3 regions of the Rahnella sp. BIGb0236 genome follow, and region 3 is predicted to be linked to each of the others. Evidence: predicted binding sites of a transcription regulator. Region 3 holds the regulator's gene; each other region holds the start of a gene.
What was found. The regulator PhoB, encoded in region 3, activates phosphate uptake and scavenging genes when phosphate is short. The targets are predictions, from matches to a motif close to CTGTCATAAAACTGNCNNAT.
Positions count from the first base shown of each region.

Region 1: phnC (phosphonate ABC transporter ATP-binding protein) is a predicted target of PhoB. The motif match lies at 8,399-8,418, and genes of this name have one in related genera.
Region 2: rpoH (RNA polymerase sigma factor RpoH) is a predicted target of PhoB. The motif match lies at 6,273-6,292, and genes of this name have one in related genera.

Region 1 is NZ_SOAO01000002.1:247,768-258,654, forward strand. Features, by position in the region: gene EDF78_RS04620 (ABC transporter ATP-binding protein) at 1-198, shown strand, start outside; gene EDF78_RS04625 (putative FMN-dependent luciferase-like monooxygenase) at 226-1,287, shown strand; gene EDF78_RS04630 (alkylhydroperoxidase domain protein) at 1,284-2,393, shown strand; gene EDF78_RS04635 (VOC family protein) at 2,386-3,231, shown strand; gene EDF78_RS04640 (cupin domain-containing protein) at 3,382-4,503, shown strand; gene phnE (phosphonate ABC transporter, permease protein PhnE) at 4,568-5,491, opposite strand; gene phnE (phosphonate ABC transporter, permease protein PhnE) at 5,491-6,354, opposite strand; gene phnD (phosphonate ABC transporter substrate-binding protein) at 6,520-7,452, opposite strand; gene phnC (phosphonate ABC transporter ATP-binding protein) at 7,522-8,358, opposite strand; gene dld (D-lactate dehydrogenase) at 8,565-10,256, shown strand; gene EDF78_RS04670 (Yip1 family protein) at 10,353-10,887, opposite strand, start outside.
Region 2 is NZ_SOAO01000017.1:48,469-59,355, forward strand. Features, by position in the region: gene livF (high-affinity branched-chain amino acid ABC transporter ATP-binding protein LivF) at 1-134, opposite strand, end outside; gene livG (high-affinity branched-chain amino acid ABC transporter ATP-binding protein LivG) at 148-918, opposite strand; gene EDF78_RS23215 (high-affinity branched-chain amino acid ABC transporter permease LivM) at 915-2,204, opposite strand; gene livH (high-affinity branched-chain amino acid ABC transporter permease LivH) at 2,201-3,127, opposite strand; gene EDF78_RS23225 (branched-chain amino acid ABC transporter substrate-binding protein) at 3,290-4,402, opposite strand; gene panM (aspartate 1-decarboxylase autocleavage activator PanM) at 4,808-5,188, shown strand; gene rpoH (RNA polymerase sigma factor RpoH) at 5,257-6,114, opposite strand; gene ftsX (permease-like cell division protein FtsX) at 6,433-7,413, opposite strand; gene ftsE (cell division ATP-binding protein FtsE) at 7,413-8,075, opposite strand; gene ftsY (signal recognition particle-docking protein FtsY) at 8,081-9,580, opposite strand; gene rsmD (16S rRNA (guanine(966)-N(2))-methyltransferase) at 9,807-10,418, shown strand; gene EDF78_RS23260 (DUF1145 family protein) at 10,420-10,698, shown strand.
Region 3 is NZ_SOAO01000002.1:617,700-628,586, forward strand. Features, by position in the region: gene EDF78_RS06405 (helix-turn-helix domain-containing protein) at 1-219, shown strand, start outside; gene phoR (phosphate regulon sensor histidine kinase PhoR) at 253-1,572, opposite strand; gene phoB (phosphate response regulator transcription factor PhoB) at 1,595-2,284, opposite strand; gene sbcD (exonuclease subunit SbcD) at 2,523-3,761, shown strand; gene sbcC (exonuclease subunit SbcC) at 3,758-7,006, shown strand; gene EDF78_RS06430 (ABC transporter substrate-binding protein) at 7,246-8,259, shown strand; gene EDF78_RS06435 (ABC transporter permease) at 8,271-9,035, shown strand; gene EDF78_RS06440 (ABC transporter ATP-binding protein) at 9,032-9,853, shown strand; gene mak (fructokinase) at 9,924-10,844, opposite strand.

The sequences.
Region 1 (10,887 bases), 370 kb from region 3:
CAGGATTCACTCGGCCTGACCTATTTGTTTATCTCGCACGATCTGGCGACCGTCCGGCAAATCTCCCACAGCGTCTCGGTGCTGAACCGCGGGCAGCAGGTGGATTCCGGCAATGTGGAAGACGTTTTCGCCCTGCCTTCCAGCGATTACACCCGCCAGCTGATTGACGCCATACCCGGCCGCCATCGCGCCGCCTGAACCGCACACGACATAAAGAGGGACATTATGAGCAGTAAACGTCTTGGATTTTTTACCCGTCTTCTGGACAACACCAGCGCGCAGGAGCGTTACCGGCTGGCGACCGAGCAGATCATTCACGCCGAACAATTGGGATTTGATTCCGCGTGGGTCGCGCAGCACCATTTTCACGAGGCCGAAGGCGGCCTGCCTGCGCCGCTGGTTTTCCTCGCGCAGGTGGCGGCGCATACCCGCTTTATCCGTCTCGGCACCGGCGTGATCACCCTGCCGATGGAGAATGCGTTGCGCGTCGCCGAAGACACTGCCGTGCTGGATTTACTCTCCGGCGGACGGCTTGAAATCGGTTTAGGCTCGGGCGGCACGCCGACATCATTCCCGCCGTTCGGGCTGGAAAGCAGTGAGCGCGGCACGGCGTTTGGCAACAACCTGCAAACCCTGCTCACCGCCTGGCGCGGCGAACCGCTGGCGGGCACCGATAACCGCTTATATCCGGCGGCACCGCAACTGGCGAACCGCGTGTGGCAGGCGACGTTCTCGGTGGACGGCGGCGCGCGTGCCGGTAAATCCGGCGACGGGCTGATGCTTTCGCGCACCCAGCCGCGTCCGCATGATGCACCGGATTTACGTCTCGACGAGCTGCAAAATCCGATCATTGATGCCTATCTGGATGCACTGCCGGAAGGCGTAGCGCCGCGCATCATGGGATCGCGTACCGCGTTCGTCACCGAAAACGGCGATGAAGCGCGGGAACTGGCGCAAAAAGGTTTACGCCGTCAGGCCGACAATCACCGCGCCAGCGGGCAGATTGTGCAGGGCGACACGCTGGACGATTACATCCGCGCCTTCGACGTGCATCTCGGCACGCCCGCGCAGGTGACGGCCAGTTTGCAGGCCGACAGCGCGCTGGCCCGCGTCACCGATCTGGCGTTTCAGGTGCATTCCATCGACCCGCCGCATCCGTACATTTTACGTTCCATCGAACTGATTGCCCGTCACGTTGCGCCCGCGCTCGGCTGGGTTCGCCGCACGCCGCAGCGCCGTGTTTCCACCTCTTCCGCCGATCCCTCATTATCAAGAGAAACCCTATGACGACTTATCAGACCGACCTGCTGGAAAAACTGGCTGACATCGCCCCCGGCTCAGCCCTCAAACAGGCACGCGACACCCGAGACGCCGCCACCCGTCACGCGCAGGGCAGCTACGACGCGCTGTTTACTGAACAGGATGGCGTGGATTTTTCGCTGGCTGAACGCCTGCGTTTAGCGCAAAACGTCGCGCGCTGGCATGGCGATTCGCAGCTGACTCAGCACTATTCCGAGCGTTTACAGGATTTGCCGGATATCGACGAAACTGCCCGCCTCGATGCCGCGCTGACGCACGGTGAACGCCTGAGTTTCAAACCGGCCAGCGCCACGCCCGCGCATTTGCAGGCACTGAAAAAAGCCGGCTGGTCGGCGGATGCGATTGTCACGTTGTCGCAACTGATCGCGTTCGTCAGCTTCCAGAGCCGCGTGCTGCGCAGCTACCGGCTGATCGGCGGCAAACCGGTGGAAAACGGCAGCAATAAACCGGCCGGCGCAGCGTTCTGGCGGACTGAACCCAATACCCACAGCGGACGCGACGCACCGCAGGCGTTTACCCAGGAAGAACTCGGCTGGGAACCGTGGATCCCGGCGAAAAAACTTGAAGAGTTTGATGATGCGCAGCAGGCGATTCTGGCGAAATTCGGCCATACGGATTCCGACTACTTCCGCCTGTTAGGCCGCAATCTGCCGGTGCTCGAACAACGCACGCTGACCGACAAAGGGATTTTCTACACTTCCGGCGGGCTGCCGCGCAAAGAGCGCGAACTGGCCGCCACGGTCGCCAGCAAAATCAACGGCTGTATTTATTGCGCCTCGGTGCATTCGCGCAAAGCCAGCCAGCTTTCCAAACAGACGCAAGACGTCCAGCGCCTGATCGACACCCCGCCGGGCGGCATTCTCAGCAAAGAACAATCTCCCCGCTGGCAGGCCGAAATTGATTTCGCCGCCGCGCTTTCCGCCACGCCTCCGGTCGCGACGGAGCAGCACATTGCGGCACTGCGCGAACAGGGTCTGGACGAACTGGAGATTGTCGATCTGGCGCAGTCTGCGGCGTTCTTCGCCTGGGCAAACCGTCTGATGTTAACGCTGGGAGAACCGTTTAATGACTGACATCATCCGACCGCAACTCGATCATGCGGTCATCAACGTCGCCGAACAGCTGAATCTGGCCGGGCAGCAGTTCCGCCGTCTGGGATTTCATCTCACGCCGCGCGGCCATCACTCGCTGGGATCCAGTAACCATCTGGCGATTTTCGGCGAAAACTATCTCGAACTGCTCGGCTATGAGCCGGGCAACGCCCACACCCGTACCGACCTGTGGCAGGCACCGCTGGGTCTGTCCGGTCTGGTGTGGAAAACGCAGGATGCGTCAGCGGTGTATGACCATCTGCAACAGCAAAACATTGCCGGTTCCGCACCGGCGGAGTTCTTTCGCCCGGTGGAACTGAACGATGGCACCTCGCCGAATGCGCGTTTTCGCACCGTACCGCTGGCCGCCAGCCGCGTGCCAAATGGCCGCAGTTTCTTTTGCCAGCATCTGACGCCGGAACTGGTATGGCGCAATGAATGGCAAAACCACCCGAACGGCGTGGCCGATATCACCGGATTTGTGATTTCTGCGGCACATCCGCAGGAGGCCGCAAAAGTGTACGGCGAATTGTTTGGCGCGCATGTCTTGCAGACGCAATCACAGGAAGTGACCCTGCGCGCAGGCCGCGCCACCATTCGTTTTATCACACCGGCACAGGCCGCCCCGGAGTTCGGCATTGTGCCTGAAGGCGAAAACGGCAGCGCCCGGATGATCGGTCTGGAATTTGCCACACGATCGCTGGATGCGGTGCGCAATAGCCTGCGGGTGGGTGAAATCGCATTTGAAGATAACGCCTCGCAGATCACCGTGCGCGCAGCGGATGCCTCAGGCGTGGCGATTAAATTCCGGGAAGAGTGATCAGTGTTGCACCTCCCCTTCGCAGGGGAGGAGTTATTGATTTAGCTCTGTCACTCCTTTCTCATTTACCAAGCCTTGATGCACAACAAAGCGCCGTACCCGTTCCCCTCTCTATAATCAGACCCGTTTGTCTTCCCACTGGTAAATCACATGGCGTATGAACTCAATCTGGACTGGCCGGAATTTTTAGAGAAATACTGGCAAAAACAACCTGTTGTTATCAAAAAAGCATTTTCCAATTTTGTCGATCCTATTTCGCCTGATGAATTAGCGGGCCTTGCGATGGAACCTGAAGTGGACAGCCGCCTGGTGAGCCACAAAAACGGGGAATGGCAGGCGAGCAACGGGCCTTTTGAACATTTTGACGGGCTGGGTGAAACCGGCTGGTCATTACTGGCGCAGGCCGTGAATCACTGGCATCTGCCCGCCGCTGAACTGGTGAAACCTTTCCGCGTATTGCCGGACTGGCGTTTAGATGACCTGATGATTTCCTATTCCGTGCCGGGCGGCGGTGTCGGCCCGCATATTGATCAGTACGACGTGTTTATCATTCAGGGGATGGGCAGCCGCCGCTGGCGTGTGGGCGATGCCTTGCCGATGCGTCAGTTCTGTCCGCATCCGGCTTTACTGCATGTCGATCCCTTCACGCCAATCATTGATGAAGATCTTGAGCCGGGTGACATTCTGTATATTCCACCGGGCTTCCCGCATGACGGCTTTACCCATGAAACCGCCCTCAACTATTCCGTCGGTTTCCGTGGCCCTAACAGCCGTGATTTCATCAGCAGTTTTGCGGACTATGCGCTGGAAAACGATCTGGGCGGCAATCATTACAGCGACCCGGATTTAACCCTTCGCGACCACGTCGGCAAAGTGGAAGAGTATGAACTGGAACGTGTGCGCCAGATGATGGTTGAGATGATCAGCCAGCCGGAAGATTTCAAACAGTGGTTCGGTCGTTTCGCCACCACGCCGCGCCATGAACTGGATATCGCGCCCGTTGAACCGGCCTATGAAGCACATGAAATTGTCGATGCCCTGATGCAGGGCGATACCCTGATCCGTCTGAGCGGTCTGCGTGTGCTGAACGTCGGTGACCGTTTCTTCGTGAACAGCGAAGCACTGGAAACCACCCAACATGCCGCCGCCGATGCACTTTGCCGTTACATAAGCATCAGCAAGAAAGAGCTGGGTGCCGCGTTGCAGGATCCTGAATTTGTCGCCGTGTTAACGGATTTAGTGAACCAGGGTTACTGGTATTTCGACGAGTAATCCTTCGAAAATCAAATGACAAAAGGCGGCTTCCCTGCGGAGGCCGCCTTTTTATTTATCTTATTTACGGACGGTACAGTTCGACCGGCGGCTTCATTTTCCGCTCTTCCGGCACGAACAAATCAATCTCTTCACCCAGAATATATTTGGCGCGCAGCATCGATGAGATTTTATCCATGGTCATCACGATAGCCACCAGAATCAGCGTGATAAACATCACCACATCCCAGTTCCACAGACGCATGTTTTCCGCGTACACCAGACCGATGCCCCCCGCGCCAACAAAGCCAAGCACGGCGGCGGAACGGGTATTGGATTCAATCTGATACAACGAAAGTGCCAGAAATGTCGGGAAGGATTGAGTGAAAATCCCGAAACGGTGCGTCTGTAACGGGGAAGCGCCGAGCGCCCGCAAACCGCGGCTTGGTGAGCGTTCCACCGCTTCATGCCCTTCAGCATAAAGTTTGCCGAGCAGCCCCAGATCCTGCATGACAATCGCCAGCACACCGGCCAGCGGTCCCATGCCGACAGCACGCACGAAAATCAGCCCCCAGATTGCCATATCCAGCCCGCGCAGCACGTCAAGAAGGCGGCGGATAACCATTGAGACCGGCCTGAGCACTGGCGTCGACATCACATTTCGCGCCGCCAGAAAAGAAAGCGGTAACGCGAGAAAAGACGCGGTGATGGTACCGGCGAACACAATTGCCAGCGTGATGGCAATTTGCGAGAAGTAATACGTGAACGGCCATTCGGAAACGTTGTGCCAGACAAACATCCGCAGGAAATAACGGCCGACTTCCCGGGTACCGCGTACCACTTCACTCCACGGAATGCCGAAATAACTGAAGAAATAGACGTAATACAGCGTAATCGCCACAGCCAGTATCGCGAGATAGCGCAGATAGCGGCGTTGCGCGGCAAACAAATGCCCGTGCTGCTGCTTCAGGCCGCTGACCACATGAGGTTCGAGCGCATCAGTTAACATCAGAAAGCGCCCTCCACGACGCGTTTACGCAATTTGCCGGAAAGATAATCCATCGCCGAGACCACCAGAATAATCAGCAGTAAGGTCATGCTGACCTGGTCATAGCGATCCAGTTTGATCGAGGTCATCAGCTCCTGCCCGATACCGCCCGCGCCGACCAGTCCGAGAATGGTTGACTGGCGGAAGTTGATTTCCAGACGCATAAAGCTGTAGGACAAGAAGATCGGTTTGACCTGAGGCCACATGGCGAAGCGCATACGTTGCAGACGCCCGGCGCCGCAGGCCCGCAGACCGCGCACCGGTTTATCCGATGCGGTTTCGATGGATTCATAGAACAGTTTTGTCAGGCTGCCGACAGTGTGTAAGGTCAGTGCGATAAAGCCGGGGATAGCGCCGACGCCAAAAGCCATCACACACATCACCGCCCAGGCCAGTTCCGGCATGGTACGCAGGAAAGCCACAAAAGTGCGGATACTGAATTTCACCCATTTTGGCGAATCCGTATTACCCGCGGCGAGAAACGCCAGAATAACCGCCAGCGCGGTCGATAATATCGTCGAGGATAACGCCAGCTGAATAGTTTCCCAGATCAGTGGCAACTGAATATTAAGACGATATCCCCAATACGCCAGTGAACCTTCTGTATGACCGTCAGAAAATAACAATGACCAGTGTAATACCGGCACCGTCTGGCCAATATAATCAAAAAAACTCGGTGCGGAAACAAAAATCGTTTTTAAATTAAGCTCGGAAACATTGCCTGACCACAGATATAACAACAGCATCAGCCCTGACCAGATCAGCGCCTCCCGCTTTTGTTTACCGCGTATCTGCTGGTAATAACGATTGAAGTCTTTGTTCAAAATAATATTTCCGATTTGCAAGAGATAATCATTATTCCTCCCCCTGCGAAGGGGGAGGCCAGGAGGGGGTATTAAAAACAACAATAACGGTAAACGCTTTCGCTTTCTGAGTTGCCATTAATACCCCACCCCAACCCTCCCCTTCGCAGGGGAGGGAGCTACGGGTTAGCGACTGCCTTTGGTCAGCTCACGCTTCATATCAATAATCTGCTGATATTCAGCCAGTGATGTTTCGCCGATATGTTGTTTGCCGCCAACGGCTTTTACGAAGCAGGCGTGGTCATCTTTATCCAGTTTCTTAATGGCCGAAACCAGCTTGGCTTTAAATGCCGGTGGCAAATCGCTGCGCACTAAAATCGGGCCGTTAGGGATTAACGGAGATTCCCAGATGATACGAATTTTCTTCATCAGATCCGGATGGTCCATGCGGATCATACGGTTGAATGCGCCGGAGGTATAACCGGTTTCGCGGTCGCCGATCATCGAGGCCCAGGTCACTGCGCCTTCGAACTGGCCGTTCAGCACACCCAAAATATCCTGCTCGTGACCGCCGGAGAAGGTGACGCTGGAGAAGAAGTTGTTGTATTTGTTATCCGTGGTACCGCCAAACTCTTTTTTGAAGGTCTGGTTCGGGATCAGGTAGCCGGAGGTGGAATCCGGGTCGGCGAAACCGAATGACTTCCCTTTCAGGTCTGACAATTTCTGGTACGGGCTGTCGGCTTTTACCACTACCACCGAATGATAGCCACGGGATTTGTCGGTATCGTCAATCACAATACCCACCAGATCCACGGCTTTCGGATTATTAATATAGACTGAGGCGAAAGATGACGGTGACATGCTCAATACCATATCGACTTTCTTGCCTAATAAACCCTGAATAACCCCTGAATAATCAGATGAATTACGCAGTTTAGTATCGACATTTAATTCTTTATCGAAGAAATCTTTTACACACTGATTATCACCGATTTGCTGAGTGGCATTCTGTCCGCCCAGAATACCTAAATTTAATTCTTTAGGGGCATCTTCTGCCATGCTGTGCATCGCGGTAAAAGAACCTGCTACGAAAACTGCCAGACGTAATAACTTCTTCATGTAATGATGACCTTGTGTAGATTGAGAGAAAGTAGAAATAAGCACTGCAAAAATAATTAACGTTATTGTTTAACTGTTTATTGCTTCGTGTTCTTCGCCATATAACTGATGCAAAATGCCCTCGGTTAACTGCTCCGGATGACCGTCAAAAATAATCTGCCCTTTGGCAATGCCGATCACCCTCGTGCAGTAATCTTTTACCAGTTCCACCGAGTGCAGGTTGACCATCACGGCGATATTCTCTTCACTGACTTTTTTCAGTGCATTCATGATGCGCAGGGTATTTTTCGGATCCAGCGACGCAACCGGCTCATCAGCCAGCAAAATTTTCGGGTTTTGCATCAGTGCGCGACAAATCGCCACGCGTTGCATCTGTCCGCCGGACAGGTTTTCAGCACGCTGCAAGGCATGCGGCAACATATGTAACCATTCGAGCAGAGAGATGGCACGGGCGCGGTCTTCATCGTCGAACTGGTTAAAGAAAGATTTGAACGTGGAAGTATGGCTGAGGCGGCCGAGCAGCACATTAGTCAGCACATCCAGACGCGGCACCAGACAAAAATCCTGAAAAATCATGCCACAACCGGAACGCCAGCGACGCAGCGCTTTGCCCGTCAGGCCAGCCAGTTGCTGCTGTTCACCGTTTTCGTAATGACACACCACGCTGCCATCCGTTAACGGAATGGTGCCATTAAGCACATGCAGCAGCGTCGATTTACCGGCACCGGAACGACCAATCACCGCCACGAACTCGCCAGCGTGGAGGTCGAAGTTGATGTCATCCAGAACCCGCTGACCCGATTTATAGGATTTCACCAGGCCTTTCACGTCCAGCACTTTGTTCAGATGTTGTGGCCCGGTCTGAGGATATTCAGCCTGTGCCAGCTTAAGTTGAGCTTGCGCCATGATGCTGTCTCTCGGTTGCTTTCATTATCTGGCGTTCATTAAGCGCGAGTTTTATGACACATCAATGACGATTTAATGGACAGCGCATGACAAAAATGCAACAGATTAAGTGAAATTACCTAACGGATATCCCGAATGGCGTTTAACTTAATACCTGTCATTTAAGTCTATGATCAGAAGGCATCACATCAAAAAAGGAAGATGAAATGGATAATCAGTCACTCATCACCACGCTGAAAGAGATCGCCGGCAGCCGTCACGTATTAACCGGCGACAGCAACACCGAACGCTACCGTAAAGGATTCCGCTCCGGTGGCGGCAAGGCGCTGGCCGTGGTCTTTCCGCAGACCTTGTTGCAGCAATGGCAGTTGCTCAAAGTCTGCATCGCCGCCGACAAGATTGTCATTATGCAGGCGGCCAATACCGGCCTGACGGAAGGCTCAACGCCCAGCGGTGACGACTATGATCGCGACATTGTCATTTTCAGTACGCTGAAGCTGGACAAAATCCAACTGCTCGACGGCGGCCATCAGGTGATCGGTTTCCCCGGCAGCACGCTCTATAAGCTGGAAAAAATCCTCAAGCCTTATAACCGCGAACCCCACTCAGTGATTGGCTCGTCGTGCATTGGCGCGTCGGTGGTCGGCGGGATTTGCAACAACTCCGGCGGCTCGCTGGTGAAGCGCGGTCCGGCATATACCGAAATGGCGCTGTATGCACAAATTGATGCGCAGGGCGAACTACGGCTGATTAACCATCTGGGGATAAATCTTGGTGAAACGCCGGAAGAAATCCTGACGCGTCTGGAAAAAGGCGATTATCTGGAAACCGATATCCAGCATGACCAGCGTCTGGCGTCGGATCATGATTATGCCTCTCGCGTTCGTGAAGTGGATGCTGATACGCCTTCACGTTTTAATGCCGATGAACGACGCTTATTTGAAGCCTCGGGCTGCGCGGGCAAGCTGGCGGTTTTCGCTGTGCGTCTGGATACTTTTCCGGCAGAAACCCAGCAGCAGGTTTTCTATATCGGCACCAACGATACCGCCGTGCTGACCGAATTGCGCCGTCAGATCCTGCGTGATTTCGCTAACCTGCCGGTGGCCGGTGAATATATGCATCGCGATATTTTCGATATCACCGAAGTCTACGGCAAAGACACGTTCCTGATGATCGACAAACTTGGCACCGACAAAATGCCGGATATGTTTACCGCCAAAGGCAAGTTCGATGCGCACGCCAGTAAAGTCCCGTTCCTGCCGAAAAACTTCAGCGACCGTGTGATGCAGTGTCTGAGCAAAGCGCTGCCTAATCATCTTCCGCCACGGATGAAACAGTATCGTGACAAATTCGAACACCATTTACTGCTGAAAATGTCCGGCCCCGGCATTGATGAGGCCCGCACCTTTTTGACGCGATTTTTCAGCGACGGTCAGGGCGATTTCTTTATCTGTTCCGCCGACGAAGGTAAGAAAGCCTTCCTGCACCGTTTCGCCGCAGCAGGTGCCGCCGTGCGGTATCACGCGGTACATGAGAAAGAAGTGGAAGATATTCTGGCGCTGGACATCGCATTGCGTCGCAATGACCGGGACTGGTTTGAAACTTTACCGGAAGATATCGACAATCAGCTGGTGGCAAAACTGTATTACGGCCATTTCATGTGCCACGTTTTCCATCAGGATTACATTGTCAAAAAAGGGGCAAACAGCAAGGCACTTAAACACCGGATGTTAGAACTTCTCGATGCCAAAGGGGCGGAATACCCGGCCGAGCATAACGTCGGGCATTTGTATCTGGCAAAACCGCATCTGAAAGAATTCTACCGGCAGGCTGACCCGACCAACAGCTTCAATCCGGGGATCGGGAAAACCAGTAAGTTGAAAAACTGGCAGGATTGAAATAGCTCATCTCGTCCACTGCGAAGGGGTTTAATACCCCACCCCAACCCTCCCCTTCGCAGGGGAGGGAGCGAAACAACCTCATCTCACAAGTCATTAAAATAACTGTGTTCCGTAACCCCACATGATCACCGTCAGAGCCAGAAGTAGCTCTAAGACCAGAACGCCCATTGCCAGTGTGGAACTGGAAAACAGGAACCCTTCGCGACGGTCGATATTGAGGAAATTCGGAATGCCGAGATACAACAGATATCCGCTGTAACACAGACCGATCAGCCCGACGAACAGGCATAACCAGACCATCGGATAAAGCGCAACGATCCCGCTGAGGAACATCGGTGTGGCAACATAACCGGCAAACACAATACAGCTGTTGAGTGTCGGACGGCTGTCATAACGACGTGCCATCGAGTAGATAATCCGCCCCATCAGTGCCACGGCGGCGAGCATCAGAACATAGAAAATAACAGCGATATAGGATGCGGTGAACATGGAAACCATTAGCTTCTCGTCGTCACCGAAATTCCAGCCAAGTTGTGTCGTACCGATAAAGGAACAGACAACCGGAATAAGCGCCATTAAAAGAACATGGTGGGAATACATATGTGAAACGGTTTCCCGTTCACGCTGG
Region 2 (10,887 bases), on a different contig from region 3:
CCGAGCAGCGTGGTTTTACCCGCGCCGTTCGCGCCGATCAGCGTGACGATTTCGCCTTTGTTAATACTCAGACTGACTTCATGCAGCGCCTGAATTTTGCCGTAATGGGCGGATACCTGATTGAATGACAACATCTTGTTCTGTCCCTTAACCTTCGCCTAAATAGGCGCGGATCACGTCAGGATTATTACGAATTTCAGCCGGTGTGCCTTGTGCCAGCGGCGTGCCCTGATTCACCACGTAGATGCGGTCAGAAATGCCCATCACCAGTTTCATGTCGTGCTCAATCAGCAGCACCGACACGTTGTGCTGGTTACGCAATTCCGCAATCAGCTGGTTCAGCTCTTCGGTTTCACGCGGGTTAAGACCGGCAGCCGGTTCATCGAGCATCAGGATTTCCGGCCGCGTGACCATGCAGCGGACGATTTCCAGACGGCGTTGCTGGCCGTAGGCCAGATTGCCCGCCTGACGGTTGGCCAGTTCAAGTAATCCGACACGTTCCAGCCAGTCGGCAGCGCGATCCAGCGCATCGGTTTCGGCGCGACGGAAACCCGGCGTTTTGAACAGCCCCGCCAGTACGCCGCTTTTCAGGTGCTGATGCTGGGCAACCAGCAGGTTTTCAATCACCGTCATTTCACGAAACAGTCGCACGTGCTGGAAAGTACGCACCACGCCCATGCGGGCAATTTTCTGCCCCGGCAACCCTTCCAGATGCTGATCACGCAGCTTAATGGTGCCGCCGCTCGGTTTGTAGAAACCGGTCAGGCAGTTAAATACCGTGGTTTTACCGGCACCGTTCGGGCCGATCAGCGAAACAATTTCGCCCTGGTTGAGGTTCAGCGCCACGTTGTTGACCGCCAGCAGGCCGCCAAAACGCATCATCAGACCTTCAACCGCTAACAGAGGTTGCGTGCTCATGCCTGTTCCCCCTGATCCGCGATTTGTTTCTTCGAAAGCTTCAGTTTGAGATGAACACGTTTCATCGGCAGCAAGCCCTGCGGACGCCAGATCATCATCAGCACCATTAACGCACCGAGCAGTAACATGCTGTATTCGTTGAGATCACGCATCAGCTCGCGGGAAACCACCAGCAGAATCGCCGCCAGAATGACCGCAAACTGCGAGCCCATTCCGCCGAGTACCACGATAGCCAGCACGAAGGCAGATTCCGCAAAGGTGAAGGATTCCGGGCTGACAAAGCCCTGACGCGCGGCGAACAGCGTACCGGCGAAACCGGCAAATGCGGCGCTGATGGTGAACGCAGTCAGTTTGATGCGGGTCGGGTTCAGCCCCAGCGAACGGCAGGCAATTTCATCCTCACGCAACGCTTCCCACGCGCGGCCCAGCGGCATCCGCAACAGACGGTTGATGATGAACAAGGTGGCGATCACCAGCAGCAGCGCCACCATGTACAGGAAGATAATGCGGTCACTCGGGTCATAGGCAACATGGAAGAAGTTGCTGAAGGTATCCCAGCCGCCGTCGCGTGGCGTCCGGCTGAACTCCAGCCCGAACAGCGTCGGTTTCGGGATCTGGCTGATGCCGTTCGGCCCGCCGGTCAGTTCGGTATTATTGAGCAGCAGGATACGGACGATTTCGCCGAATCCGAGCGTCACAATCGCCAGATAATCTCCGCGCAACCGCAGCACCGGGAATCCGAGCAGGAAACCAAAGGCTGCTGACACCAGTCCGGCCAGCGGCAAGGCTTCCCAGAATCCGATGCCGTAATAGTGATTGAGCAGCGCGTAAGTGTAAGCGCCGATGGCGTAAAAGCCGCCGTAACCCAGTACCAGCAGGCCGGACAGCCCGACCACCACGTTCAGACCGAGGCCGAGCATGATGTAGATCAGGGTCAGCGTGGCGATATCCACCGTGCCGCGCGAGACGATAAACGGCCAGGCAATGGCAGCGATAATCAGCACCAGCGCCAGCAGTTTTTGTTTCGGCGTCGAGCCATCAAAGCTTGGCAACACCCAGCCCGGCCCCGAGACTTTTTTCAGGCCGCTGCTGACCATCGGACGGAATAACTGGAACACGAAGACGATGGCGCAGCCGATGGCAATCCACGTCCAGCGAACCTGACCCGCGCCGTTGACCACCAGTTTTGTGCCATCAAGGCCCAGTTGCAGGCCCATGATGAACGCCGCCAGCACCAGCAGGACGAAAGCGGAAACCAGCGCATTTAACAGATTCAGGCGCTTCATACTTTCTCAACCTCCGGACGGCCAAGAATACCGGTCGGCAGCACCAGCAGCACCACGATCAGTAATGCGAAGGACACCACGTCTTTATATTCAGTGCTCAGATACGCCGAGGTCAGCGCTTCGGCCACGCCCAAAATCAGGCCGCCGATCATCGCGCCCGGAATACTGCCAATGCCGCCGAGAACCGCAGCGGTGAAAGCTTTCATGCCGGCCATAAAGCCGATGTACGGGTTGATCACGCCATAGAACTGACCGAGCAGAACGCCCGCGACGGCCGCCATTAACGCGCCAATCACGAAGGTCAGGGAAATTACGCGGTCAGTGCTGATCCCCAGCAGGCTGGCCATTTTCAGATCTTCCGCACAGGCGCGGCAGGCACGACCCATACGCGAATAACGGATGAACAGGGTCAGCGCCAGCATCGCGACAAACGTGACGATCCAGATGATTAACTGCATGGTGCTGATGGTCGCCGCAAAGCCGTTGGCTTCGCCCAGTTTCCACTGGCCGGTGACGAGGCTTGGTAAAGCGAGATCGCGTGAGCCTTGCGTGAGGCTGACGTAGTTTTGCAGAAAAATTGACATCCCGATGGCGGAAATCAGTGCAATCAGTCGTTTGGAGTTACGCACCGGCTTATACGCCACGCGTTCAATGCTCCAGCCGTAGGCACTGGAAATCACAATCGCGGCGATAAAACCGGCACCGATCAGCAACCAGCTGGCGTCGATACCCATCATCATCAGAGCGGCGATTACGATAAAAGAGACATAACTGCCGATCATATACACCTCACCGTGGGCGAAGTTGATCATGCCGATAATGCCGTAAACCATGGTGTAACCAATGGCGATCAGCGCATAAGTGCTGCCCAACGTGACACCGTTGAACATCTGCTGAATGAAATAGAGGAACTGCTCTGACATACCCTATCCTTATTAATCAAGGGTTTGATAACTTGTGCTACTCCTCCCCCTGCGAAGGGGGAGGTTGGGAGGGGGTTTTGCAAACAACGCCGTTGCCATTAATACCCCACCCCAGCCCTCCCCTTCGCAGGGGAGGGAGCGGAGAACCACTTTGGTGCGGTTTTATTTGATCGGGGTAGACGTGCCGTCTTTATGCCACTCGAAAATACCGAATTCGAATCCTTTCAGGTCACCTTTCTCATCCCAGCTCAGCGGGCCCATGACGGTATCCACTGACGCTGATTTCAGGTTTTTGGCGATATCTGCCGGTTCCATGCTGCCGCTGCGTTCCATACCGGTGGTCAGCGCCTGCAATGCAGCGTAAGTCGTCCAGACGAACGGACCGGTTGGATCCAGTTTCTTGGCTTTCAGGGCATCGACGATTGGCTGGTTAGCCGGAACCTGATCGTAACGTTTTGGCAGGGTTACCAGCATGCCTTCGGAAGCATCGCCGGCGATGTTAGACAGTGAGGAGTTGCCTACGCCTTCCGGACCCATGAATTTCGCTGCCAGACCCGCTTGTTTTGACTGACGCAGGATCTGCCCCATTTCCGGGTAGTAACCGCCGAAATAGACGAAATCGACGTTTTCTTTCTTCAGACGCGCCACCAGTGTGGAGAAGTCTTTGTCGCCTGCGGTCACGCCTTCAAACAGCACCACGTTGCCGCCGCCTTTTTTCAGCGCGTCCTGTACGGAACGGGCCAGGCCTTCGCCGTATTGCTGTTTGTCATGCACAACAGCGATACGTTTTGGTTTGATGGTGTCGAGGATGTATTTCGCGGCAGTCGGACCCTGATCGGAATCCAGACCGGTGGTACGCATCACCATTTTATAACCACGGGTGGTCAGGTCAGCGTTGGTCGCCGCCGGGGTGATCATCAGCACGCCTTCGTCTTCATAGATATCAGAAGCAGGCTGAGTGGAAGAAGAGCACAAGTGGCCGATCACGTAACGGATACCGTCGTTGATCACTTTGTTGGCGACCGCCACGGCTTGTTTCGGGTCACAGGCATCGTCATATTCCACGCCAACCAGTTTGTCACCCTTCACGCCGCCTTTGGCGTTGATGTCAGCGATAGCTTGTTTTGCACCTGTAAATTCCATGTCACCGTACTGGGCAACCGGACCTGACATAGCACCCACAATGGCGACTTTAATATCTTTGGCGAATGCCGCCTGACTCATTGCTAATGCAATACAACCTGCCAGCCAGATCTTACCCTTTGTTACTTTCATCCGATTACCCCGTTCATGTGTGTGTTGTGGTTTGCTCTTTTGTTGCCTGTTCAAAACATCATCACTTAGGAAATTTAGTATAAGTAATAACGAGTTACCGGCTTATTTCGTCTTGTTTTCGAATAAGACTTTATAATTCATATCATTAAACAGGAATTTTCTTCTGCAAATCAAATGGCACAATCAGAAATATGAGGTGTAAACAGAATTTTATTTGGGTGAAAAAGCGGTTCGGATTTAAACAATCAGTCGTTAACACTGGCATTATTGATTAAAGCCAACATTTATCGCTTATGCAGAGATCTCTAAAAAAGTTTTCGACCTGTTACTGTACAAAAAAAGTTACGCCCGTTTTTCAGAACGATCCGCTACACTGGCGTTCCCATTTTCTGACCCGTCCGCCTCATGAAATTAACCATCCAAAAACGCACTTCACTCAGCGCCCAGGACCTGATCGATCTGGCAAAAATCTGGCCGGAGCAAACCGAACATGACTGGCAGGCCTCTTTGCAAAACAACCGTGCGCTGTTTGCGGCGGTATTTAATGAACGCATTCTTGGTGCAGTGAAAATCACCCTCGACGGCGATCAGGGGCAACTCAGCGATCTGCGGGTACGGGAAGTGACGCGCCGTCGCGGTGTCGGGCTGTATCTGATGGAAGAGTTGCAGGCGCAACTGCCGCAGGTGAAAAGCTGGACGATGCACGCAGAGCCGGAACCCGTGCTGGATGCCTTTATGCAGGCCTGTGGTTTTGTGCGTGAAGGGAATGTCTGGAAAAAATCCTGAAGGCTGAATTTCAGGCATAAAAAAAGCGACCATAAAGGTCGCTTTTTAACAGGGTGAATCTGCGTTTATCAGGCTTCGATCGCCATACGCAGTTTCTTCATCGCGTTCTTTTCCAGCTGACGAACACGTTCTGCGGAAACACCGTACTTGTCGGCGAGTTCCTGCAGGGTCGATTTGTTATCGTCGTCTAACCAGCGGGCACGGATGATATCCTGGCTGCGTTCGTCCAGACCTTCCATTGCACTGGAAAGTTTGTCGGTCGCGTCCTGATCCCAGTTATCTTCTTCGATGGTTTCTGCAAAGTCAGAACTTTTGTCTTGCAGATACAGCATCGGTGCCATCGCTGCGCCGTCGCGTGGTTCATCATCCGGGGTCGGATCAAACGTCATGTCCTGTGCGGCCATGCGTGATTCCATTTCCAGCACATCTTTGCTGGTGACACCCAGTTCGCGGGCAACATGCTCCACTTCGTCATGGCTGAACCAGCCCAGACGCTGTTTGTTTTTGCGCAGGTTGAAGAACAGCTTACGCTGCGCTTTGGTGGTGGCGACTTTCACGATGCGCCAGTTACGCAGCACATATTCGTGAATTTCTGCTTTGATCCAATGCACGGCAAAGGACACCAGACGCACACCGACTTCCGGATTAAAACGGCGAACCGCTTTCATCAGGCCGATATTCCCTTCCTGGATAAGGTCTGCCTGTGGCAAACCGTAACCTGAATAGTTGCGGGCAATGTGAGCAACAAAGCGCAGGTGAGACAGGATCAGCTCTTTCGCTGCTTCCAGGTCACCGTCGTAATGCAGCCGTTCAGCCAGCGCCCGTTCTTCCTCTGCGGTGAGCATAGGATAGGCATTGGCGGCCCGAACATAGGCTTCCAGGCTACCTTGGGGTACTAATGCTAAAGTGCGCATTTCTTTGGTCATTCAAGCCTCTCATGTATGACGTAATGCAGGTTTTATACCACGTTGCTGCGGGATGATACCGCTACGTTGCTGGCCTTCAGGGGCGACAACAAAGCAACGCCGAGCCCTTCATATTCGCTGCTCTACGACCACGAATTTTACATAAAGTTCACGGACAGATTCAACAGTCTGATGACTGTATGTGACAGACTGACTATTGGATAGTGAATTTGTGCCATTGCAGGGGAAGCAGGAAAATGATGGGACGATATAGCAAGAATCGGCTGTTCCCCTGAACACAAAGACTGAGCAGCAGGGGAACATTATAGCAAATTCTCACTACTGTGGTGTAAATCGCCGTAAATGTTGAACCGTCGCCAGCCAGGCGGCAATCCAGCCAATCATTGCGGACACGATCAGCAGCAACAGGCTTTCATCCCAGCCCAGACCGTGCAGGTCAAACGTCGTGCCGAACACTTGTGCGACCTGGGTCACCACGCTCTCAAGGCGCAGCACCAGGACTTCCGAGAGGATCAGCGACAGCAACGCGCCGGTGAAACCGAGCATCGCCCCCCCGTTGAGGAACGGCCGCAAAATGAATCCGTCGGTCGCGCCAATCAGCTTCATCACGTTGATGGTATCGCGACGGCTGAAGATACTCAGTCGCACACTGTTACCAATCACCAGGAAGACGGCGATCACCATCAGGATGCCAATCATCGCCGCAATCTGCCCCACCAGACCGGTCAGCGCCGCAAGACGGGCAAACCAGCTGTCATCCATACGCACTTCATCCACGCCATGCACCGCCGCCACGCGGTCGCGCAAGGTGTTGAGTGTGGCGGAGTCCTGGAAATTCATTTTCGGCGTGATAATGGCGACGGCAGGCAGCGGATTTTGCTCCAGCATGTCCATCGCGCCGCCAAAGCCTGACCAGTTGCGGAATTCACCCATTGCTTCTTCACGGGAGAGATAATTGACTTTATCCACGCCCGCTTCGGTTTTCAGGGTTTTCACCACATTTTCTGCGGCGTCATCATCCAGTGCTTTGTCGAGATACACGGTCAGTTGCGGCGTCGGATACCACTGTTCAGCCGCGGTACTGACGTTTTTCCACACCAGATAACAGACACTTGGCAACGTCAGGGAGATGGCAATGACCATCACCGTAAGCAGCGTCGCCAGCGGCTGACGCAGCATGTCAGCCAGCGCGTTCATCCACGCATAGCGCCACTGTTCGCGCCAGCCACCCTGCAACGCTTTGCTTTTCGCGGCGCGGGCACTTTTGGCGGTTTTCGCCGGGTTCGGACTGTTCGCCATTAGTACATCCCTCCCGACATACGCCCCTGACTCAGCGTCAGCGTGCGGTAATTACGACGGGCAATCAGACCCACGTCATGCGTCGCCATCAGAACGGTGACGCCGACACGGTTAAATTCTTCGAATAAACGCAAAATGCCTTCCGACAATTCGCCGTCGAGGTTACCGGTCGGTTCATCCGCCAGCAGCACCGCCGGTTTGTTCACCACCGCACGGGCGATGCCCACACGTTGCTGTTCCCCGCCGGAAAGCTGGATTGGCAGATTCTTCGCTTTATCCAGTAATCCCACTTTATCCAGCGCAGCCGACACGCGACGGCGGATATCTTCGCTGCTGGCCCCGGAAATGATCAGTGGCATTGCCACGTTGTCATAGACGGTACGATCCATCAGCAGATGGTGATCCTGAAAGATCATGCCGATCTGGCGACGCAGGAACGGCACTTCGCTGGATTTCAGACGGCTGATGTCATGACCGCCAAACAAAATGTGACCGGCGCTCGGGCGTTCAATGCCGCAAATCAGCTTGAGCAGGGTACTTTTCCCTGCGCCTGAGTGTCCGGTCAGAAATGCCATTTCCGCTTGCTGGATGTGAAAGTTGACGCCCTGAAGCGCCTGTCGTCCGCCCAGATAAGCTTTACTGACCTGTTCAAAGCGAATCATCCGTATTAATCCTCTCGGGCAAAAAGTGCCTCAATAAAATCGTCTGCCTTAAACGGCCTTAAATCTTCGATACCTTCACCGACACCAATGTAGCGGATCGGAATGCTGAACTGATCGGCGATGGCAAAGATCACGCCGCCTTTCGCGGTGCCATCCAGTTTCGTCAGCGTTATCCCGGTCAGCCCGACGGCTTCGTTGAACAATTTCGCCTGACTGACTGCATTCTGGCCGGTGCTGGCGTCGAGCGTCAGCATCACTTCATGCGGTGCATCTTCGTCGAGCTTCTTCATCACGCGGACGATTTTCTTCAGCTCTTCCATCAGGTGCGCTTTGTTTTGCAAACGCCCGGCGGTATCGGCAATGAGTACGTCGATATTACGGGCTTTCGCCGCCTGAATGGCATCGAAGATAACGGACGCGGAGTCCGCACCGGTATGCTGTGCAATCACCGGGATCTTGTTGCGCTGACCCCAGACCTGCAACTGTTCTACGGCTGCGGCACGGAAGGTATCACCCGCCGCCAGCATCACCGATTTACCCTGTGCTTCAAACTGGCGCGCCATCTTACCGATGGTGGTGGTTTTACCGACGCCGTTCACGCCAACCATCAGAATGACATACGGGGTTTTTCCGCTGACATCCAGTGGCTCGTCAACTTTCGCCAGTATTTCGGACATTTCTTCCTTCAGCTTGCCGTACAGCGCATCTGCGTCTTTCAGTTGCTTACGCGACGCATGCTCGGTGAGTGAAGTGATGATTTTACGCGTGGTTTCGACACCCACGTCGGCGATCAGCAGCTGTTCTTCCAGCTCTTCGAACAGATCGTCGTCGATTTTCTTACCACGGAACAGCCCCACAAAGCCGGAGCCGAGATTCTGTTTGGTTTTGACCAGGCTGCGTTTCAGACGGGCAAAGAAGCCTTCTTTGGTCGGGCGTTCCTGCTCGGTTTCACCGGCGGGCAGCACAACGATCGGATCCAGCGCCACCGGCAGCGGTTCTTCTTCGGCGACCACATCGTCAACCGAATCAATGGCATCCTGACGCTGGTCTTCGGCAATTTCTTCTGCCGATTCAACAAACTCGTCTTCCGCGATCTGTGCTTCAACCCTGTCTTCTTCAACAGCATCAGGCCGGGCAGCCACCTGTTCGGTGATGTGAACGATTTCTTCTGCCAGTTCAGCCGCCGCCTGCTCACGCACCGGCTCAGGTTTTTCTTCCGGCTCAGGCTCTGTCAGCGGTTCCGGTTCAATCTCCGGTTCCGGCTCGACGAGTGGCTCAGGCTGGATTTCGGGTTCAGGTTCGACATCCGGTGCAGGTTCAGCTTTTGGCTCTGCGTCAACTTCAGGTTCTGCAACAGGCTCGCGAACGAGCGGGACACCCGGTGCTTCCGTCAGTTGCTCTTCGACAACCGGCTGTTCTTCGCGTGTTTCTTCCTTCTGCTGATCTTCTTCCTGACGGCCACGACCGAACCAGGAGAAGAAACCGCGTTTTTTGTCTTTTGCCATTTTACAACTTCACTCCTCGCCGTTAATGACTGGCGAACGGATTATTAATAGGGTTATGGTCAGGCAGTCTATCACTTTCCCCTTCAGGCAACACGCCCGCGTGTTGAATTCCGCTGGCTTTTCAATCGACAATGTTAAACATTTGCCCATTGCCCGCACACCGGTAGAATAGCCCTCCAAACGATATGCAACGAAGCCCGACGGCTTTGAATGACACAAGCGAACTATGGCAAAGAAACCCAACACTCCCGCCGCAGGCCAGATCCGAATTATTGGCGGACAATGGCGCGGACGCAAACTTCCGGTTCCACACAGCCCGGGGCTGCGCCCGACCACCGATCGCGTGCGCGAAACGCTGTTCAACTGGCTGGCACCGGTTTTACAAGGCGCGCATTGCCTGGACTGTTTTGCAGGCAGCGGCGCACTCGGTCTGGAAGCCTTGTCCCGTTATGCGGCCAGCGCGACACTGCTGGAGTTTGAACGCCCGGTTGCGCAACAGTTAGAGAAAAACCTGGCGCTGCTAAACGCCGGTGATGCGAAAGTATTTAACGTCAATGCCCTGAACTGGCTGGCAAAAGCCGGAAGTGCCTTTGATGTGGTTTTCCTCGATCCGCCTTTCCGCAAAGGCATTCTGCAAGACACGCTGAACCTGCTGGAGCAAAACCAGTGGCTGGCTGACGAAGCCTGGATTTATGTCGAAACAGAAGCCGAACACGACACTCTGGATGTGCCCGCCAGCTGGCGTTTACACCGTGAAAAAGTCGCCGGACAAGTTGCTTATCGCCTCTACCATCGCGATGTGACGCCTGAAACCGGCTCACCAGAACAGGAGCAGTAAGATGTTGATCAATATTGGTCGGTTGTTGATGTTATGTATTTGGGCGTTTCTGGCGTTTAACCTGATCCACCCGTTCCCGAAACCGATCAAATACTTTTTAGACGTGGCGATTGTGTTCATGTTCTTTATGCACGGCCTGCAGGTCATGCTGCTGAAAGCCACGCAGGGCAAGGAAAAGGACACCATCGGCCCGTGGCTGCAAACCCGCATTTTCCTGTTCGGCGTGTTCGAACTGATGGCCTGGCAGAAAAAACAGCCGCCGTTGCCGACCAAAAAGTAACTCCCGCTTTTACGGCGCGTCCTGCGCCGTAAACTGTCCCGCTATTCTAAACCAACGTGAATCAGACCGGCCGTTACGGGGATTTCTGATTGTCGCCGGTATGCCCTCTCTCCTACACTGAAAACAAGTACAGGAAAACAGGATGTGTTTTCCTGAAGGCAGACCCTTGCATCGGTTTTATGTTCTGTT
Region 3 (10,887 bases):
ATGCAGGAAGAGAGATTGAAAGCCTTTGCCGAAAGTTCAGCTGAACGTATTCGTGCGCTGCGGGAAAAAGAAAAAATCAGTCAGGGTGTACTGGCCAGACTCATCAATATGTCGGCTAACAGCATTCAAAAATGGGAGCGGGATGAAACCAAACCCACCGGTGCGGCTCTGATCTTACTGATGCTGATCGAAGAAAAAGGTTTGCAGATCATCTGCTAGAAGAAGCCACAGCGAGTGCTGTGGCGTGGTGGTTTATCCTTTCACATCGCTTTGCGTGGTCTGTTCCTCAGGAACAATCAACTTCGGTGCCAGCGTAAATATAAAGCGGGTTCCGGTGCCGACTTCACTCATCACTTCCAGTTTGGCGTGATGATGGCTGAGCGCATGTTTGACGATCGCCAGTCCGAGGCCGCTGCCGCCGGTCTGGCGTGAGCGGGCTTTATCGACGCGGTAGAAACGTTCCGTCAGGCGCGGCAGATGTTGCGGTGCAATACCCGGTCCGTTGTCGCTTATCTGGAACTGCGCGCCGTGCGGCGTTTGTTGCCAGCTGACTTCAATCCGGGTACCGGCTGGCGTGTGGTTGACCGCGTTATACACCAGGTTCGACACCGCGCTGCGCAGCTGATCTTCGTTGCCGAACACTTTCAGCTTGTCGTTTACCCGGAACACCACGTCATGCCTGCCGTTGCTGAGCGTTTGCACTTCACGTTCCAGCATGCCGAGCATCAGCGGAATATCGACTTTCTCGTGCAAATCGATATTCGCTGAGGCTTCAATTTTCGACAGCGTCAGCAGCTGTTTCACCAGCCCGTCCATCCGCCGCGTCTGTTCCTGCATGGTATCCAGCGCTTTGCTGCGAAACGGTTCTTCCAGCTTGGCGTCTTCCATCATTTCCAGATAACCCTGCAATACCGTCAGCGGGGTTCGCAGTTCATGACTGACGTTGGCGAAAAAGTTACGCCGTGCGCCTTCGAGCTGGCGCATCTGCGTGACGTCGCGCGCCACCATCAGCAGTTGCCCTTCGGAATAGGGCATGACGCGAAACTCGACGTAATGCTCATTATTGAGTTGCAGATTCAGGGCGCGGCTGAAATCACGGGTCTGGATCCACAGCCGGAACTCCGGATAACGCAGCAGGTTAAAGATGTGCTGGCCGTTATCTTCCGGCCAGCGGAAACCGAGCAAATCCTGAGCCAGTCCGTTACACCAGAAAATATTGCCTTCTTCGGTCGTGAGCACCACGGCGTCCGGCAACGATTCGGCACCGCTGCGAAAACGCTTGATGAGCTGGCCTAATTCGCGACGCCGACGCCGGTTACGCATCTGCATCTGGTTCAGGCCGTAAAACAGCGGCTCCCAGCTCCAGCGGCCATTCGGCGGGGTAATGCTGCGGTCGAGCCACAGCCAGTGAGAAAGTTTCAGCTGGTTGTAATAATTCCAGCCCAGTGCCGCCATCAGCGACACAAAGAGGAGCCAGCCAAAATGGCCGACGAAGATACCGAGGATTAACGCGGGCAGGCAAAAGAGAAAAAATTCACCTGCCAGCCGTTTCCATGACAAACGTTCTAGCACACAGATTCTCCGCTGTGAGGGCTCAATAACGCGTTGAAAAACGGTATCCGGTACCGCGAACAGTCTGGATCATTCTGTCATGTCCACTGGTTTCCAGCGCCTTACGCAAACGACGAATATGCACGTCAACCGTGCGATCTTCCACATAAACGTTAGTGCCCCAGACGTTATTCAGCAACTGCTCGCGGCTGTAAACACGTTCGGAGTGCGTCATAAAGAAGTGTAATAATTTAAATTCTGTCGGCCCCATATCGAGCGCCTGCTCGTTGGCCATCACACGGTGAGACGACGGATCCAGGCTTAAACCCTGCATGTCGATCACTTCTTCTACCGCCATTGGCGAGATGCGGCGCATCACGGCTTTAATGCGGGCAACCAGTTCTTTCGGAGAAAACGGTTTGGTGATGTAATCATCGGCACCGACTTCGAGGCCGCGCACCCGATCTTCTTCTTCACCGCGCGCGGTCAGCATCATCACCGGGATTTCGCGGGTCAGGGCTTCACGTTTCAGGTGTTTAATAAACTGAATACCGGAACCGCCGGGTAACATCCAGTCAAGCAGGATCAGTTCAGGGTAAGGTTCAACAAGCTGCCCGATCGCTGAATCAAAATCCTCAGCTTCTACTGCCTGATAGCCATTCTGTTCCAGTACAAAACACACCATTTCACGGATTGGAGCTTCGTCTTCAACCACCAATATACGTCTAGCCATCGTAGGTCCTGCCAATAGGTTAGCGATCTTTTATTTGATTGCGGGCGCCATTATGCGTCAGTTTTGTGACAGATTTATGAATAGAAAGGATGGTTCATTACAGTCAAATATGACAGAGACATTTCTTCTATTTAGCGGGCATCTTGCTGAAATTGGTCTGATTTATCGGGGACAGCGTCCCCCGCCGACGTTTATACTTTGCCCCATCGTTGTCATCCAGGATCCATACGGGAGTCTCATGCGCCTGATCCACACGTCAGACTGGCACCTCGGCCAGTACTTTTTTACCAAAAGCCGCGCTGCCGAACATCAGGCATTTTTGCGCTGGCTGACCGGTCAGGTGCAGCAACATCAGGTCGATGCCGTGATTGTCGCGGGGGATATTTTCGATACCGGATCACCGCCCAGTTATGCCCGCGAATTGTATAACCGCTTCGTGGTGGAATTACAACAAACCGGCTGCCAGCTGGTGGTGCTGGCCGGTAATCACGATTCTGTCGCCACGCTCAACGAATCCCGCGAACTGCTTTCCTGTCTGAATACCCGGGTGATTGCCACCGTGGGTGAAAACCTGGCGGAACAAATTTTAGTGCTCCGTCAGCGCGACGGAACGCCCGGCGCGGTGCTGTGTGCCATTCCGTTTTTACGTCCGCGTGATTTGCTTGCCAGTCAGGCCGGACAATCCGGCAGCGACAAACAGCTGGCATTACAGGAAGCCATTGCCGCCCATTATGACGCGCTGTGGCAGGCCGCGCAGGCGAAACGCGATGAACTGGGCGTACCGCTGCCCGTGATTGCCACCGGCCATCTGACCACCGTCGGCGTCAGCACCTCCGATTCCGTGCGCGACATTTATATAGGCACGCTCGATGCGTTTCCGGCACAGGCTTTCCCGCCAGTCGATTATGTGGCACTCGGCCATATTCACCGCGCGCAGTGCGTCGCCAAAACCGACCATATCCGCTACAGCGGCTCGCCGATTGCCCTGAGTTTTGACGAGCTGAGCAAGGCCAAAAGCGTCTATCTGCTTGATTTCGAGGGTGCGACACTCAACGCCATCGAGACGCTGGAAATCCCGGTTTTCCAGCCGATGCAGATCATCAAAGGCTCGCTGGCGGAGATTGAAAAGCAACTGAAACAGTTCGAAGGCGGCGATCCGGCAAAACCCGTCTGGCTGGATATTGAAGTCTCCACGCAGGATTATCTCAGCGATATTCAGCGACGTATTCAGGCGCTGACGGCAGATTTACCGGTAGAAGTGGTGCTGTTACGCCGCAGCAAAGAACAGCGCATCAACCGCATTGAGCAACAGGAAAAAGAAACCCTCAGCGAACTGAGCGTCGGCGATGTCTTTGAACGGCGGCTGGCGCTGGAACCCGATCCCGATGAACCGCGTCAGGCGCGGATGCGTACCTTATTTGCGCAGGTGGTTGAACAGGTCACCAGCGGTCAGAACGCGGAGGACAGCGCACAATGAAAATTCTCAGCCTGCGTTTAAAAAACCTGAATTCGCTGGAAGGCGAATGGAAAATTGACTTCACCGCCGAGCCTTTTGCCAGTAACGGATTGTTCGCCATTACCGGCCCGACCGGCGCGGGGAAAACCACCCTGCTCGACGCCATCTGTCTGGCGCTGTATCACCAGACGCCGCGTCTGAACATCACGCCAAGCCAGAACGAACTGATGACCCGCCACACCGCCGAATCGCTGGCGGAGGTGGAGTTTGAAGTCAAAGGCGTGGGTTACCGCGCATTCTGGAGCCAGCGCCGCGCCAAAAACTCGCCGGAAGGCAACCTGCAGGCACCGAAAGTGGAGCTGGCTCTGCTGGCCGACGGCAAAATTCTGGCTGACAAAGTGCGCGACAAACTCGACACCATCGCCTCACTGACCGGACTGGATTTTGGACGTTTCACCAAATCGATGATGCTGTCTCAGGGGCAGTTCGCCGCGTTCCTGAATGCGGATGCCAACGATCGCGCCGAACTGCTGGAAGAACTGACCGGCACCGAAATTTACGGACTGCTGTCTGAGCGAGTATTTGAGCAACATAAAGAAGCGCGGATAACGCTTGATGGTCTGCACCAGCGCATGGCCGGGATCGAACTGCTCAGCGAAGAACAGCGCCAGACGCTTGAAGCACAACTTGCTGAACTGAACGCGCAGGAAATCACGCTCAGTCAGCAGGCGCAACAGCGCCAGCAGGATCTGAACTGGCTGCAACAGTGGCAGCAGGTGCAGCAAAAACAGCAGCAATCTCAGCAACAACTGACCGCCGCAGAGCAGGAAAATCTGGCCGCCGCGCCGCAGTTACAGCAACTGGCGCGCAGTGAACCGGCAGAAAAACTGCGTCCGTTACTCGTGGATCGCCAGCGTTGTCAGGACGAATCGCAACGCCTTCAGCAATGGCTGACACAACTGACGCAGCAGCAGGAACAGCAGATTGCGCAGCTGATGCCGCTGAAACAGGCGGAAGAACAGGCACAAACGGCGCGGCAGACACAGGCGGAAGCACAGCGCCAGATGCAGACGCTGATCGAGGAAAAGATCCTGCCGCTGGATGGCGACATCGCCCTGCTGCATAAATCGCTGGCTGAAATGCAGCAGTCGGCCGGTGACGCACAGAAACAGGTCGTTGAACAACACGCGGCGCTGGTGCAAATCACGGCAGAACGTCAGAAACTGGACGAAGAAAGCCGTCAGCATCAGACCCGCCAGACCGCACTGACCGACGCACTGAGCAGCGCACAACAACAACAGGCGGCGCTGGAAAAACAGCACCCGCGGGCGGCATTGCAGCAAAGGCAGACTGAACTCATCCAGCTGCGCCCGGTGCGTCAGCAGCTGTTCTCGCTGATGCAAATTTTCCCGCAACTGAACCAGCGGGTGCTGCAACAACACAACGATGCCGCGCAGTACCAGACACAACTGGCTGAAGAAGAACAGCGTCTGGGCGCCATCCGTCTGCAATGTCAGAAACAGCTGGACCATCTCAACGATGTCAAAACCCTGCATAAACAGGAAATGCTGATCGTCAGCCTCGAAGCCGAACGCGCCAGCCTGCAAAGCGGCCAGGCCTGCCCGCTGTGCGGCTCGACATCGCATCCGGCAATTGAACATTATCAGGAGGTAAAACCTTCTGAAACGGCGCTGCGCGTCGAGAAAATGCAGCTGGAGTTTGATGCGGCGAAAGCCAGCGGCATCGAACTGGCAGCGAAAATCAAAAGTCTGAAAGAGCAGCAAACCCGCCTGCAAAGCCAGCTGGAGCAGGATCAGCAGCAACTGAATGCGCATACCGCGCAGTGGCAGCAGCTCCGCGAATCGCTGAATCTGACCTTCACGCTGCATGACACCGCTGACATCACACAATGGCTGACCGCACGCGACGACGAAGAGCAGCAGTCTCAGACGCTGATCAGCCAGCACGAACAGCTGGCACGGGCGCTGCAACAGGCCAAAGATGCCCTGAATGATGCCCTGAACGCACAGCAGAAAGTGCAGCAGCAAAGCGCGTTGCTGACCGAACGTTTCACCCGGCTGGAAGAGACGCAGGCGAAATCCCAGGAACATCTCGCGAAGCTGCAAAAACAGTGCGCTGAGGGTGAAAAATCACTGGCGGAACTGAACGCCAGACGTCACGAACTGTTCGGCGATCGTCAGGTGGCGCAGGTACGCGGGCACTTACATCAGCAACAGCAGGCGGCAGAAAAGGCCGTCAGCGATGCTCAGACCGCGCTGCAAAAGGCGCAGGAACAGCGTGATCAGCTTGCCGGTCAGCTCGCCAGTACGCAGCAGCAACAGCAGCAGGCGCTGACACGTCTGACGCAGGCGGAACAGGCGTGGCAACAGGCGCTCGGCGCCAGCGGCTTTGCGGATGAGGACGCCGTAAAACAGGCGTTGCTGGATGACGCGTTACGTCAGCAGCTTCAGCAACGTAAAGAACATCTGCAACAACAACTGGCGCAGGCGCAGGCCTTGCTGGTCGACGCCAAAGACATGCTGGAAAAACAGCGGCTTGCCCGCCCCGCGCATCTCAGTGAGACCGGCAGCGATCTTCACGCGCTGACCGCGCAACAGGCGGAGCTGGCGCAACAGCTGAAAGCCTTACAGCAACGTCTGGGGGAAGTGAAGAATCAGCTGGAAAGCGACAAACAGCGTCACAGCGGACAACAGGCGCTGATTGCTCAGATTGCGCAGGCGCAGCTGACCTGTGATGACTGGGGCTATCTCAATCAGATGATTGGCTCCAGCGATGGCGCGAAATTCCGTAAATTTGCGCAGGGTCTGACGCTCGATCATCTGGTGTATCTGGCCAACCGTCAGCTGGAAAAACTGCATGGCCGGTATCTGTTGCAGCGTAAAACCAGCGATGCGCTGGAGTTGCAGGTGGTCGATACCTGGCAGGCGGACGCGGTGCGCGACACCCGCACGTTATCCGGCGGCGAAAGTTTCCTGGTCAGTCTGGCACTGGCGCTGGCGCTGTCGGATCTGGTCAGCGATAAAACCCGCATCGACTCGCTGTTCCTCGACGAAGGTTTCGGCACGCTCGATGCCGACACGCTGGACACCGCGCTGGATGCGCTCGACAGTCTGAATGCCTCGGGTAAAACCATCGGCGTAATCAGCCATGTCGAGGCGATGAAAGACCGTATTCCGGTGCAGATTAAAGTCACCAAAGTGAACGGTCTGGGCATCAGCCGCCTGAGCAGTGAATTTAAAGTCTGATCCCTCGCCACCGCCGGGCAGGTTGCTAGATAAATTGCTAGCCGCATGCCCTGCGGTGGATCCTTTTTGTGAAAGCGTGCACAAAAATCGCACCAGTTCAGTGCGCGCTTTTTCCCCAACCTGCTGAATTTACGTTTATTCCCGCTGCCGGAATGAACTGGCACGCCCTGTGCTTAACGTTATGTATACAAGTTGCAGTACAAGTTGCAACGCCCTCATAACCGCTTAGGGAACCGCCAATGAAAAACATCAAACCTGAAGTTGATAAAAAACGTCGCCAGCTGATGAAATGGCTCGCCATTACCGGCGGAGTGTCCACCCTTGGCGGAATGATCCCGACGTCCGTCTTTGCCGCCGAAGACGATGAGATCCGCATCGGTTACTGGCCGATTGTCGGCGGTTTACCGCTGTATGTGGCGCTGGAACAGGGCTTTTTTAAACAAGCCGGACTGAATGTGAAAGGCGTCAAATTCGCCAGCGCCCAGCAAATTGTCGAGGGGATGATCACCGGCAGGATCCACGGCTGCGCCAACGGCACGGCAACCGGCGCGCTGGGGCTGGGGGCGATCACCTCACCGGGGCTGTTCAAAATTATCTGCTCCAACCCGTCCAACCATAAGCTGGTGCTGGATGAATTTCTGGTGCCGCTGAACAGCACAGCCAGCGCCATCAGTGACCTGAAAGGCAAGAAAATCGCCTGCGGTCCGGGGATCCAGAACGTCACCATGGCAAAAATTATTCTGGAGAAAAATGGCTTCACTCACCCGTCGGTGATCGAACTGCCGGTCGGCCAGCACGCTCCGGCGCTGGCGACCGGACAAATTGACGGCGTCTATACGCTGGAACCGACCGGCACGGTCGGGCGCATGAAGCATCTTTCCCGCACGCTGGAAACCGGCGTGATTTCTAAATACGTGCTCGGCAATGCCGACGCCCCGTGGTTTGGCGGCGCGGCGGCACTGAACGCCAGCTTTATCGCGGACAAACCGGAACAAACCAAAAAGTTTATTGCTGCTTATCAGAAAGCCGTGGAGTTCATCGCCGCACAGCCTGACAAAGCCCGCGAAAACGTCGCCGGTTACACCAGCATTGAACCGGCGCTGGTGAAGGAAGTGCCGCTGCCGGGCTTTGTGATGTATCCCGATTTAAAAGGCGACAACCTGCAATGGTTCCAGAAGTTTTATGACGTCTTTACCGAAAGAAAAATCTTCAGCAAGCCGGTAGATGTCGCCTCGCTGATTTATCAGGGATAAGGAGAAACAGGATGACTTCACGCTGGTCTTCAAGGTTACTGCCGCTGGTCGGTCCGGTATTGCTGTTTTTATTCTGGCAACTGGCCGTCAGCGCAAAATGGCTGAATCCGGTGCTTCTGCCCTCACCCGTCGAGACAATCGGCTACATGTTTCAGTCGTTTTCGGATGCTTCCATGCGCACTGACATCGGCGCAACCCTCTACCGCACGCTGGTGTCCTTTGCCTTTGCGGCGGTGATCGGCGTGCCGCTCGGCGTGATCTTAGGCAGTAACGAAAAGGTTTACCGCAGTCTGGAATTCCTCATCGACTTCTTTCGCTCTACTCCCTCGTCGGCACTGATCCCGCTGTTTATGCTGATTTTCGGCATCACCGATGCCAACAAAATCGCTATCGCCGCCTTTGCCGCCGTGCTGGTGATCTTGTTTAACAGCGCCTACGGCGTGATGAATGCCAAAAAAACCCGCCTGATGGCGGCCAGAGTGATGGGGATTTCCCGCTGGCATATTTTCAAAGACATCATGCTGATGGAAAGTCTGGCGCAGACGTTTGTCGGTTTGCGTACCGGCGTGTCGATAGCGCTGGTGATCGTCATCGTCGCCGAAATGTTTATCGGATCCGAAACCGGCCTCGGCCACCGGATCATTGATGCCCAGCAGGTGTTCAATATCAAAGACATGTACGCCTCGATCCTGATCACCGGCGCGCTGGGTTACCTGCTTAATCTGGCCTTTTTGCTGATCGAGAAAAAAACCGTCCACTGGAGTAGCAAAGCATGACGCAACCTCTCTCGCTGAACCCGGATTATAAAGGCCCGCAGTTGCCGCAATACGCCACCCGCCCCGACACCCATGTAACGATCCGCGGGCTGAGCAAGGCATTTGCCGGACAGCCGCTGTACACCGATCTGAATCTGGATCTGCCGCGTGGCAAAATCGTATCGATTTTCGGGCCGAACGGCTGCGGAAAATCGACCCTGATGAACATGATCGCCGGGCTGATCCCGGTCGATAAAGGCGACATTCTGTTTGACGGAAAAACGCTGGCACAGACCACCATCGGCTACGTATTCCAGAACTACCGCGACGCGCTGTTTCCGTGGATGAGCGCACGCGCCAACATCGCCTACCCGCTGATCCGCCACGGCATGAGCAAAGCGGATGTGAATGCGCGAGTGGAGGAACTGACGCAGATGTTTGATATCCGTTTCGATCTGAAACGCTATCCGTACGAGCTTTCCGGCGGCCAGCAGCAAACCGTGTGCATCATGCGTGCGCTGGCAACGCGGCCGGAAGTGATGTTCCTCGACGAACCTTTCTCGGCGCTGGATTTCGAAATGACCTTGTTTATCCGCGATAAATTACAGGAAGTGCAGCTGGCGACCGGCGTCACCATGCTGATTGTCTCGCACGATCTGGAAGATGCGGTGTTTCTGGCGGATGAGATTTTACTGCTGACGCGGCGGCCGACGCAGATCGCAGAAATCGTGCCGTTCGATCTGCCACGTCCGCGTGGTTCAGAAATCATGAGCCATCCGGAATTTATCCGCGTGAAGGCGCATACGCTGGAGGTGTTTAAACGGGAGATGGCGCTTTAACGGTGACGCGAGGAATGAGATCAGGGGCGCAAAAACTGCGCCCCTTTTTATTGCCTGACAACGCCCTGTTTTATAACGCGAAACGCGATTGCGGCCACAGCCAGGCGGCGCCGCGTACGCCGCTCGAATCGCCGTGAACCGCTTTCAGCATCGGCGTTTCACATTCGCCGCCAAACACCCATTGTTTAATCAGCAACGGCACGGTCTGATAAATGCGATCGACGTTGCTCATGCCGCCACCAAAGACAATCACATCCGGATCGAGAATGTTCACCACGTTCGCCAGGGCTTTTGCAAGACGACGTTCATAACGCCCCAGCGCCCGCTCTGCGGTTTCGTCGCCCTGCTCCACCAGCGCAATGATTTCTGCGCCTTTCAGCCGCTGACCGGACAGACGGAAGTAATCTTCAGCAAAGCCGGTGCCGGAAACAAAGGTCTCGACGCAGCCGGATTTCCCGCAGTAGCACGGCACCTCGCGGGCAAACTGCATTTCCTCTTCATCCTGCCACGGCAGCGGATTGTGTCCCCATTCTCCTGCGTTACCGTTGCCGCCCGCATGGGCCGCGCCGTTCAGTGCCACGCCGGAACCGCAGCCGGTGCCGATGATGACCGCAAACACCGTATGACGACCGGCACCTGCGCCGTCGGTGGCTTCTGACACCGCCAGACAGTTGGCATCGTTGGCGATATGCACTTCACGTTTTAACAGCAGCGCCAGATCCTCATCCAGCTGCTGTCCGTTCAGCCAGACCGAGTTTGAATTTTTCACCTTGCCGGTAAACGGCGACAGTGTGCCGGGGATCCCCAGCCCGACGCTGCCGTGCTGACCGGTCGCCTTTTCGGCGTCCAGCACCAGCCCCTCAATCGCTTTCAGCGTGCGCTCGTAGTCATTTCTCGGCGTATCAACACGCTTGCGAAACAGCTCTTTGCCTTCATCAGATAACGCAATCACTTCTATTTTTGTGCCGCCTAAATCAATGCCAATTCGCACGTGTTGTTCTCCTTTTACACCTTGCAGGGTCAGTTTTTTTTGA